Linked DNA regions of Longimicrobium terrae. The protein of the gene in region 1 interacts with the protein of each later gene in a pairwise test. Links are inferred from orthologs where the notes say so. Each region holds a gene or a part of one and is shown on either strand. Other genes may lie near its edges.

What was found. The genes of interacting proteins can lie anywhere in the genome.
Region 2: the proteins of def (region 1) and HNQ61_RS17135 interact in binary tests that used the Escherichia coli proteins (3 or more experiments, as listed by UniProt). The link is inferred for Longimicrobium terrae from one-to-one orthologs.

What each region holds. Positions count from the first base shown.
Region 1 is NZ_JACHIA010000015.1:34,968-40,127, reverse strand. Bases 1,495-4,410 are described here. They hold def (peptide deformylase), read right to left. Parts: upstream 3,245-4,410; coding sequence 2,744-3,244; downstream 1,495-2,743. Other genes in these bases: tgt (tRNA guanosine(34) transglycosylase Tgt), read right to left, coding at 3,595-4,410; yajC (preprotein translocase subunit YajC), read right to left, coding at 3,247-3,561; fmt (methionyl-tRNA formyltransferase), read right to left, coding at 1,806-2,747; HNQ61_RS19920 (RsmB/NOP family class I SAM-dependent RNA methyltransferase), read right to left, coding at 1,495-1,771. Also shown: HNQ61_RS19925 (PASTA domain-containing protein), read right to left, coding at 1-467; more of HNQ61_RS19920, read right to left, coding at 464-1,494; more of tgt, read right to left, coding at 4,411-4,743; HNQ61_RS19895 (hypothetical protein), read right to left, coding at 4,862-5,160. UniProt on the Escherichia coli protein: Removes the formyl group from the N-terminal Met of newly synthesized proteins. Requires at least a dipeptide for an efficient rate of reaction. N-terminal L-methionine is a prerequisite for activity but the enzyme has broad specificity at other positions.
Region 2 is NZ_JACHIA010000011.1:31,279-36,359, forward strand. What follows is about bases 1,420-4,256. They hold HNQ61_RS17135 (aspartate-semialdehyde dehydrogenase), read left to right. Parts: upstream 1,420-2,266; coding sequence 2,267-3,247; downstream 3,248-4,256. Other genes in these bases: HNQ61_RS17130 (aspartate kinase), read left to right, coding at 1,420-2,255; HNQ61_RS17140 (NUDIX domain-containing protein), read left to right, coding at 3,282-3,752; HNQ61_RS17145 (MmcQ/YjbR family DNA-binding protein), read left to right, coding at 3,760-4,125; HNQ61_RS17150 (hypothetical protein), read left to right, coding at 4,248-4,256. Outside these bases: HNQ61_RS17125 (MlaD family protein), read left to right, coding at 1-110; more of HNQ61_RS17130, read left to right, coding at 975-1,419; more of HNQ61_RS17150, read left to right, coding at 4,257-4,826.

The DNA.
Region 1 (5,160 bases):
CGCTGCAGCGTCTCGATCGCCTCTGCGCGCGTCATTCCCGCCACGGACGGCACCTTGCGCATCTCCGGTCCGCCGCTGACCACGATGCGGACGGTGGCGCCGCGGGACACTTCCTCGCCCGGCAGCGGCGTCTGCATCAGCACCCGTCCGCGGCCGATGCGCGCGTTGACCACGGTGCCGCCCTTCTGCACCACCAGCCCCAGCCGGCCCAGCGTGCGCTGCGCCTCGCCCTGCGGACGGTTGGTGAGGTCCGGCACCGTCACGATCGCCGACCGTCCGAAGCCGGGAAAGAAGAAGATGGTGATCAGCAGGTAGCCGAGCACGAACCCGCCCAGCGACGCCGTCAGCACGTACTTGAGCAGGCGCCGTTCGTCAAAGTAGCGCCGCACTCGCGCCGGGATCTCGCGGTGCCACCGCGCGCCGGACGGGCGGAAGCGTGCCGGGCCGGGACTGCGGGGCGGCTTCACGCGGGCCTCCGCAGCCGCGCGGCAAACGCGCCGTCCGCGCCCTGCGCCTGCGGCAGCACGCACAGGTACCCGGCCGCGTCGCGCACCTCCGCGGGCGCGGCCTCCGTGGCATCCACCCTCCACCCCGGATTTGCGGCCAGAAACGATTCCACGCGCACCTCGTTCTCCTCCCGTTCCAGCGAACACGTGGAATAGATCAGCAGCCCGCCGGGGCGCACGCACTCCGCCGCGGCCGCGAGCAGTTCGTCCTGCAGCCGGGTGAGCGCGGCAAGGTCGTCCGGCGTCACCCGCCAGCGCCCGTCCGGATGGCGCCGCAGCGTCCCCGTTCCCGTGCAGGGCGCGTCCAGCAGCACCGCGTCCGCCGGGCGGAACGGCGGCATGCGCCCGTCCGCCACCACCACGCCGATGCGGTCGTCCCACCCCACCCGCCGCGCGTTTTCCGTCACCCGCCGCACGCGCCGCCTCGACAGGTCCGCCGCGGCCACGCGACCGGCGCCGTCCGCCAGCCCCATCGCCTTGCCGCCCGGCGCCGCGGCCAGGTCCAGCACCGTCGCGCCCGCGGGGACGTCCGCGTAGCGCACCACCAGCGCCGCCGCGGGGTCCTGCACCACGGCGGGGACGGCGGCCAGCGCCTCCGACGCGGTCCCCGGCGTCTCGATGCGCAGCGAATCGGGCGACCACCCCACGCGCACCGCCTCGATCTCCGCCGCGCGCAGCCGCGCCGCGGCCTCGTCCACACTCACGCCGAGCGGGCGGATGAACAGCTCCGGCCGGCGGTTGTTCGCCTCCACCAGCGCCAGCGCCTGCTCCGGCCCGAAGCGCTCCATCCACCGCTCCACCAGCCAGCGCGGGTGCGAGCCCCAGGTGGTCAGGTATCCCGCGCCGTCCGCGCGCGCGTCGGGAAAGCTGATGTGCTCCCGGCGGCGCTGCAGGTTCTGCAGAATGCCGTTCACCAGCCCGGCCGCGCGTGGCACGCCCGCCATGCGCACCAGGTCCACGGACTGCGACACCGCGGCGTAGGGCGGAACGCTCCCCATCTCCAGAAGCTGGTACGCACCCAGCCGCAGAACGTCCAGCACGTCGGGGTCCAGGCTTTCCACCCCGTCCCGCGCCAGCCGGCCCAGCAGGTAGTCGATGCGGCCGCGCAGGCGAAAGGTGCCGTAGACCAGTTCCTGCGTCCACGCGCGCTCGCGCGCCTCCAGCCCGTGCGCGGCGGCGTCCAGCGCACGGTCGGCCAGTTCGCCTTCGCGCACGCGAGCCAGCGCCTCCAGCGCGGCCTGCCGTCCCACCGTCGGCGTCGCCATCGCGGTCAGCTCCCGGCGGGGGATGCGGAGCCGCTCACGCGTCCACGCCGAAGCGGTCGCCCGCCGCCACGCCGCGGCCGCGCACCCACTCGCCCGCCCCCATCCGCCGCTTGCCCTGCGGCTGCACCTCACCCAGGCGCACGGCGCCGCTCCCGCAGGCCACCAGCACCCCGCCCTGCGGGTCCGCCGCAAGGACGGTCCCCGGCTCGCCGGAGGCATCCACCACGACCTGCGAACGGTACAGCTTCACCGGGCAGCGCGCGCCCAGGGGACTCCAGGCCCCCGGCACGTCGTCCATCCCGCGGATCAGCCGCGCGACCTCTTCCGCCGGCAGCGTCCAGTCCACGCGCGCCGTCTCGCGGTCCACCTTGGGCGCGTAGGTGGCACGGTCGTGGTCCTGCACCGTCTCTGTCGCCGAGCCGGCCTCCATCAGCGCCAGCGTCTCCACCAGCGCCTCGGCGCCGATCTCCGCCAAGCGCACGCCCAGCTCCGACGCGGACTCGTCCGGGCCGATCGGCTCCTCCACGCGCAGGATCATGGGCCCGGAATCCAGCCCCGCCTCCATCCGCATGATGGTGACGCCGGTAGTCTCGTGCCCCCGCGCCACGGCCCACTGGATGGGCGCCGCCCCGCGCAGTTCGGGAAGGAGCGACGCGTGGATGTTGATGGACCCCAGCCGCGGCACCGCCAGCACCTCCGGCTTCAGGATCTGCCCGAAGGCGACCACGACGGAAATGTCCGGCTCCAGCGCGCGGATGCTGGCGATGAACTCGTCGCCGCGCGCGCGCTCCGGCTGCAGGATGGGCACGCCCATGGTGAGCGCCTCTTCCTTGACCGGGGAAACGGAAAGCGCACGCCCCCGCCCCGCCGGCCGGTCCGGCTGCGTCACCACGCCCACCACGTCGTGCCCCTCTTCCGCGAGCGAGAGGAGCGCGGGAAGCGCAAAGGCCGGGGTCCCCCAGAAGAGAACTTTCACTTGCCCGCCAGCTTGCGGTATTTCTTGAGCAGCATGGCGCGTTTGATGGGGCTCAGGCGATCCAGAAAGAGCACGCCCTCCAGGTGGTCGATCTCGTGCTGAAGGCAGCGCGCCAGCAGCCCGTCAGCCTCGATGCGCACGGGGTTTCCCTGCTGGTCCAGCGCCTCCACCACGCACGTCATCGGCCGGTCCACCGAGCCGGTGACCCCGGGAATGCTCAGGCACCCCTCGTCGTAGCGGTCTCGGTCCGCGCCGGACTCCACGATGCGCGGGTCCAGCAGCGCCATGCGCTCGCCGCCCTCTTCCTTGACGTCCACCACGATCAGGCGCTGGCTCAACCCGATCTGCGGGGCGGCCAGGCCGATGCCGCTGGCGTCGTACATCGTCTCGAACATGTCGTCCACCAGCCGGTCCAGCTCCGGTCCCGGCTTCGGCACGTCGGTCGTCCGGCGGCGCAGGACCTCCGAGCCGAGCATCTCGATCTTGCGAATCGCCATCGCTACTTCCCGGCGTCCGCGGCCAGACGGCGCGAGATCTTGGCGCGCTCCACCACCACGATCGCCTGCCCCGTCCGCACCTGCACCTGGTCTTCCTTGATCTGGACGACCTCGCCGATCAGCCCGCCCGCCGTCACCACCTGGTCGCCCTTCTGCAGGCTGGTCACCATGGCCAGGTGCTCCTTGGCCTGGCGCCGCTGCGGCACCACGAGCATCACCCAGAAGATGATGAGGATGAAGAGAATGGGCAGCGCGCTGATGAAGGAGCTCGCGGCCCCGCCCGGCCTGGCCTGGGCGAGAAGAAGCAGGATTTCCATGGTTCCGGTCCGTATGTTCGTGAATGCCGCGGGTCAGCCGCGGGCGGCGCGACCGGCGTGAAAGCGCGCCAGCCAGGCCGCGCTCCAGGATGTAAAGTCGCCCGCCGCGATGCGCTCGCGCGCGGTGTCGGCCAGCCGCACCAGAAAGCGCAGGTTGTGGATGGAAAGCAGGCGCATGCACAGCCCCTCTCCCGCCACGAACAGGTGCCGCAGGTACGCGCGGGTGTAGGTGCGGCAGGTGTAGCAGTCGCAGTCGGGGTCCAGCGGCCCCGCGTCGGCGCGAAAGCGCTGCTGCTTGATGTTCACCTGTCCCTCGCCCGCGATCCACACGGCGCCGTTGCGCCCGTTTCGCGTAGGCGCCACGCAGTCGAACATGTCCACGCCGCGGCCGATGGCCTCCAGCAGGTCGTCCGGGTACCCCACGCCCATCAGGTAGCGCGGCAGCCGCTCCGGCAGTTCCGGCTGCAGCGCCTCGAGCATGGCGTACATCGTGGGCTTGGGCTCGCCCACGGAAAGGCCGCCGATGGCGATGCCGTCCCAGTCGCCCGCGTCCACGGTGGCCTGCAGCGATTCGCGCCGCAGGTCCGGGTAGATGCCGCCCTGCACGATGGGAAACAGCGTCTGCACCGGGCCTTGCGGGTCTTCGGCCGGCAGCTGCGCAAAGCGGGTGCGGCAGCGCTCCAGCCAGCGCAGCGTGCGCTCGTACGCCTGCGTAGCCACTTCGCGGCTGCTCTGTCCCGGCGGGCACTGGTCAAAGGCCATGATGATGTCGGCCCCCAGCGCCCGCTCGATCTCCATCACCCGCTCGGGGGTGAACAGGTGGCGCGATCCGTCGATGTGGCTTTGAAAGGTGACGCCCTCTTCCTCGATCGTGTTGATGTCGGAAAGGCTGAACACCTGAAAGCCGCCCGAATCGGTCAGGATGGGCTTCTTCCATCCCTGAAAGCCGTGCAGCCCGCCCAGTTCGCGCACCAGCTCATGGCCGGGTCGCAGGTACAGGTGGTAGGTGTTGCCCAGGATGATCTGGGCGCCCAGCCCCTCCACCTCTTCCGGCGTGAGCGTCTTTACCGTGGCCTGCGTGCCCACCGGCATGAACACGGGCGTCTGCACCACCCCGTGCGGAAGCGTGAGCCGTCCCGCACGCGCGGCGCCTTCCGTGGCCTGGATCTCAAACTCGAACAGCGGCGCCTCCCCGCGTGGATCGCATGCGATTGCAAACCCCTAGTTTGGCGGATGCGCGGGGTTCAGGCAAGGCGCCGACGGTAGCTGCGGGCCTTGGGCGTCGTGAAGCGCGCCCGTTCTACGCGGCTCGCCGGTCCTGGCTCAGCGCTCCCCAGCCCCGACGCGCCACGCGATGCCGTGGGCGCGATCCGATTGCCTGCTGCCGCCGCACTTGGCGTTCCCGCCGAAGCCGGGCTCTCTCCCGCTCGTCGCGGATGATCTCGCGCAGCAGCATGACCGAGACAAAGCCCATGAACACGATGCACCCGTAGCCCAGAACCAGAAGGTTCTCCCCCAGCGTCATCACGAAGGTTGCCCGGCTCGACGTCAGCGCAGCGAGCAGAACGGCAGAACCGAACGGCAGGAGGCCGAAGCCGA
Region 2 (5,081 bases), on another replicon or contig:
ACCCGGCGCTGTACGAGGAGACGCAGCGGCTGATCGTGACCATGCAGCGGCTGATGGCCGACATTCAGGCGAATCCGGGGAAGTACATCGCGGAGCTGCAAATCTTTTAGGGAAAGTGCGTGAGTGCTGGGTGCGTGAGTGCGTGAGTGCTCCGCGTGCATCCGGGGCTCGGGCGTGAGCGAGGGAATGAGGACAACCGGCGGGCGGGGCAACGAGCAGCGGGTTGCCCCGCCCGTTTTGCGGGGTGGAGCGCAGGCGGGGGGTGATGGTGTCGCCGTGAAGATGATCCAGGCGCGATGGGCGGAGTTCGCGGGCGGCCCCCACCCGGGCCGGCACCACCGGCCCACCCTCCCCCAAAAAAGACTGGGGGAGGGTTGTTGGGGCGGCGGGTTCGGTGCGGACCGGCGAATGCCCTGCGTGAGCGAATCTCGTTGAGCGAATGAATCCGCCGCTCGAACAGCGGGAACCCCCGACACCGGCCGCTGTCGCGTCCGGTTCGGGGCTTCAACCGCGTTTGGGGGCGAGCAGATTGGTTTGCGGCCGCAGTCCGCGGAGGCGGACTTCGTGTGTTTCGAGGCGCGGTTTCAACCGCCGGACAGAATCTGGCGCGCCCGCCGCGGTTTGCCTGCGGGCTGAGGTCTCCCCCTCTCCCGCTTGCGGGAGAGGGGGCCGTGGGGAGAGGGGTGCCCGCCGCCGCGCCACACCATCCGGATCACGATGAGTTGTCCTTCTCCCCTCTCCGTGCGTCTGTTTGCACGGGGAGGGGCCGGGGGAGGGGCCACCCGGCGCCGCCCCATCCTTTCCCCCCTTCCGCGCTCCCTTACATTCCCCACACGCACGGCGCTCGCCCGCCGCGGGCACCGCATGTGCTACAGTGTCACCGTGTCGTCTCCGCCGCGCGCGAGCACGAAGCCTGCTCACGCGCGGCCGGTGTGCACGGCAGCCGCGTCCTTCACCTGTTTCCACGCCCGTAGATGGCCCTGATCGTCCAGAAGTACGGCGGCACCTCGGTAGGATCTCCGGAACGCATCCGCGCGGTGGCGGCTCGCGTGGCGCGGGCGCACCGGCGCGGCGACCAGGTCGTCGTCGTCGTTTCCGCCATGGGCGACACGACGGACGACCTGATCACCCTCGCCCATCTGGTCACCGGCGCCGAGAACGCCGCCGCCCAGCATCCGCGCGAGATGGACATGCTGCTCACCAGCGGCGAACGCATCTCCATGGCGCTCGTGGCCATGGCCATCTGCCGCGAAGGGGTGCCCGCGCGCTCGCTGACCGGCAGCCAGGCCGCCATCATCACCGACACGCGCCACACCGCCGCCCGCATCCTCGAAGTCCGCGCGGAACGTGTGCGCGAGACGGTTGAATCGGGCGAGGTGGCGATCGTGGCCGGCTTTCAGGGCGTGAGCCGCGCGCGCGAAATCACCACGCTGGGGCGCGGCGGCAGCGACACCACGGCGGTGGCGCTGGCCTGCGCGCTGGGCGCCGACCGCTGCGAGATCTACACGGACGTGGACGGCATCTATAGCGCCGACCCGCGCCGCGTGCCCGCCGCGCGGCGCATTCCGGAGATTTCGCACGCGGAAATGCTGGAGCTGGCCGCCGCCGGCGCGCAGGTGATGCACCCCCGCGCCGTGGACATGGGCGTCCGCTTCGGCATGGACATCCGCGTGCTTTCCTCCTTTGTGGACGACGCGGACCAGGACGAATCCGGGCGCGGCACCCTGATCACCGAGAATCCCACGCTCATGGAAGAGCTCGCCCTTACCGGAATCGCCTCCGCCCGCGGCTTTGCCACCCTGGTGGTGCGCGGCCTTCCCGCCGGCATGCGCACGCCCACCGAGGTGCTCATCGGCATGGCCGAGGACGGCGTCAGCATCGACATGATCACCGAGGCGCCGCACGCGGACGGCCGCATTCTTCTGCAGATCACCATTCTGGAAGAAGACATCGAGCGCACGCAGACGGTCATCCGCCGCGTGGCGGAGAAGCTGGGCGCGCCCGATCCCGTCATGGAGGCGCAGGGCGGACTGGCGCGCATCGCCATGGTGGGAAGCGGAATGCAGGGGCGGCCCGGCGTGTACGCGGCCGCGTTCCGCACGCTGATGGAGGCGGGTGTGGACGTGGAGGCGGTGTCGACGTCGTCCATCTCCATCACCGTGTTCGTGGATGCGGCGCGGGAGAACGAGGCGCTGCAGGCGCTGCACACCGGTTTCGGGCTGGACGCGCCGGCGGCCGTCCCCGCCACGGCCTGAGGAGCGCGACCATGCACATTGCTCTGCTGGGCGCCACCGGCGCCGTGGGACGCACCATGCTGCAGGTGCTGCGCGAACGCGACCTGCCGGTGGACAAGCTGACGCTCCTTGCGTCGGAGCGTTCCGCCGGACGCGAGATCGAGTGGAACGGAAAGTCGTACACCGTGCAGGCGCCCGCGCGGGGCTGCTTTCGCGGGGTGGACTACGCCCTCTTTTCCGCCGGGGCGGACCGCTCGCTGGAGTGGGGACCGCGCGCCGCGGACGAGGGCGCCGTCGTCGTCGACAACTCCTCGGCGTTCCGCACGGAAGCCGACGTCCCGCTCGTCGTCCCCGAAGTGAACCTGGACGCGGCGCGCAACCGGCCGCGCGGCATCATCGCCAACCCCAACTGCTCCACCATCCAGATGGTGGTGGCGCTGGAGGCCATCCGCCGGGCGGCGGGGCTCACGCGCGTGGTGGCGAGCACCTACCAGTCCGTCAGCGGGGCGGGGGAGACGGGGCGCGACGCGCTGCGCCACGAACTCGCGGGCCAGGCGGATTCGCACTCGCCCTTTGCACGGCCCATCGCGGGGAACGTGCTGCCGCAGATCGGGTCCATCGACGGCGAGGGATGGACGGGCGAAGAGCGCAAGATCATGCAGGAGACGCGCAAGATCCTTTCGCTTCCCGACCTCGCCGTGACGGCGACGTGCGTGCGGGTGCCGGTGGATGTGGGCCATTCCGTTTCGGTGATGGCGGAAACCGAGCGGGAGATTTCCGCCGAGGAGGCGCTGCGCGTGCTGGCGGCGTTCCCCGGCGTGGTGGCATCCTCGTCCGCGGACGCGTATCCTACCGCGCGGGAGATCGCAGGGCGCGACGAGGTGTTCGTGGGGCGCGTGCGGCGCGATCCGTTTCTGGCCCGCACGCTGCACCTGTGGGTGGTCGCGGACAACCTGCGCAAGGGCGCGGCGACCAACGCCGTACAGATCGTGGAGGAACTCTCGGGTGCCTAAGCGGCGTCGGGAAGGCAGCGCCCGCACGCGGGCCGTGATCGAGACCAGTGCCGGCGGCGTATGCTACCGCTGGCACGAGGGCCGCGCGCACGTGCTGCTCATCCGTGACGCCTATCAGCACTGGGGCTTTCCCAAGGGGCACGTGGAAGGCGCCGAGACCGCCGCCGACGCCGCCCTGCGCGAAGTGGAGGAAGAGACGGGGCTGACGGAACTCCGTCTCGGGCCCCGGCTGCGCACCATCGACTGGTTCTTTCGCTTTCGCGGCAAGCTGATTCACAAGTACTGCCACTTCTACCTGATCGAATCTCCCTGCGGCGAAACCTGCCCGCAGCGCGAGGAAGGGATCACGGAGTGCATCTGGCTGCCGCTGGAGGATGCGATCCAGTCCATCTCGTACGACAACGCCCGCGAGGTGCTGATGCTGGCCGCCGAGCGCCTGCTGGGCGAGGTGCGCGCCGCGGTGGCCGCCCATCGCGCGGCGGAGTCGTCGGCCGAGCAGAACTGAGCGGCGGATGACGGAAACCGATCCGCGCGGGGTGGATTACGACTTCGTCCGGCGGTGCGCGCTCGCCCTGCCGGGAGTGACGGAGGGGATGTCGTACGGCACGCCGTCCCTGCACCTCGGCCGCAAGCTGTTTCTGCGGCTACGGGAGGATGGGGAGTCGCTGGTGCTCAAGACGGACTTCTACGAGCGCGACCACCTGCTGGCCAGCGACCCGGCCGCGTTCTTTACCGAACCGCACTACGACGGCTATCCCATCGTCCTCGTGCACCTGTCCGCCGCGCCGCGCGAGCAGCTTCGCGGGTTGATCGTGGATGGGTGGCGGCGCCTGGCCACGAAGAAGCAGGTGGCGGCCTACGATGCAGCGGCGGAATGAAGACGCAGTTCCATGTTGCGCGTTCGGACTGATTTAGACATCATTTGGCGCCACCTCTCGCAGCACCGGCCCGCTCCCGGCGTGCCGAAACGTTCGGTGCTCCGCAATCCGCTCTGGAGAACGTGACCAGCGAGACCCCCGAAGGCCGTCTGGAAGCCGTCCTTTCCGCCGTGATCGAGGCCCTTCCCTCGGCGGCGGGCCGGGAGCGCGCGCACCTGCTGAAGCGCGCGGGCGATGCATGCGTCAGCATGGGCGAGCCGCGCCGCGCGCTGAGCTGGTACGGGCGCGCGGTGGACCAGTGGCTGGAACTGGGCGACGCATCGCAGGCGGCGCTGCTGTGCAGGCTGATCATCTTTGTGCAGCCGGAGGCGGTGCGGGCGCGGTGCACGCTCACCTGGATTGCGCTGGGCGCCGAGCGGCACGCCGAGGTGGCGCCGCTGCTCAAGGACTACGTGGAGGCGGCGCGGCACGCGGGGCAGACGCAGGTTGCCGCGCAGCAGCTGGGGTGGATGTTCGAGGCCGCGCACACCGAGCCCACGCGCGCCCGCATCGTGGTGGGCATGCTGCGCCTGGGGGAGACGGAGCGCGCCGAGGCGCTGGCCGCGGAGCTGGCCGGAATGGCGCCGGGTTCGGGCGCGGCGGACCGCGAAGAGCTGTGGACGCGCGTGCTGCGGGCTGCGGTGGGGACGCCGGCTGTGTAGAACTGCATCTCACGCAGAGGCCGCGGGGGCCGCGGAGGTCGCGGGGAACAGACAGGAAAAGACGATGGGGTCACGCAGAGGAGCAGAGCCGCAGAGGAGAACTGAAGAGAAGACGAATCGAAGAACGGTAGGGCTGGATTGGGTTTTTCGCGTGGTTCTCCGTTCTTTCTCTTCTCTGCGGCTCTGCGCCTCTGCGTGACACATCTTTTTGATATCAGAAACGGCAAAGGCCGCCCATCACGGGCGGCCTTTGTC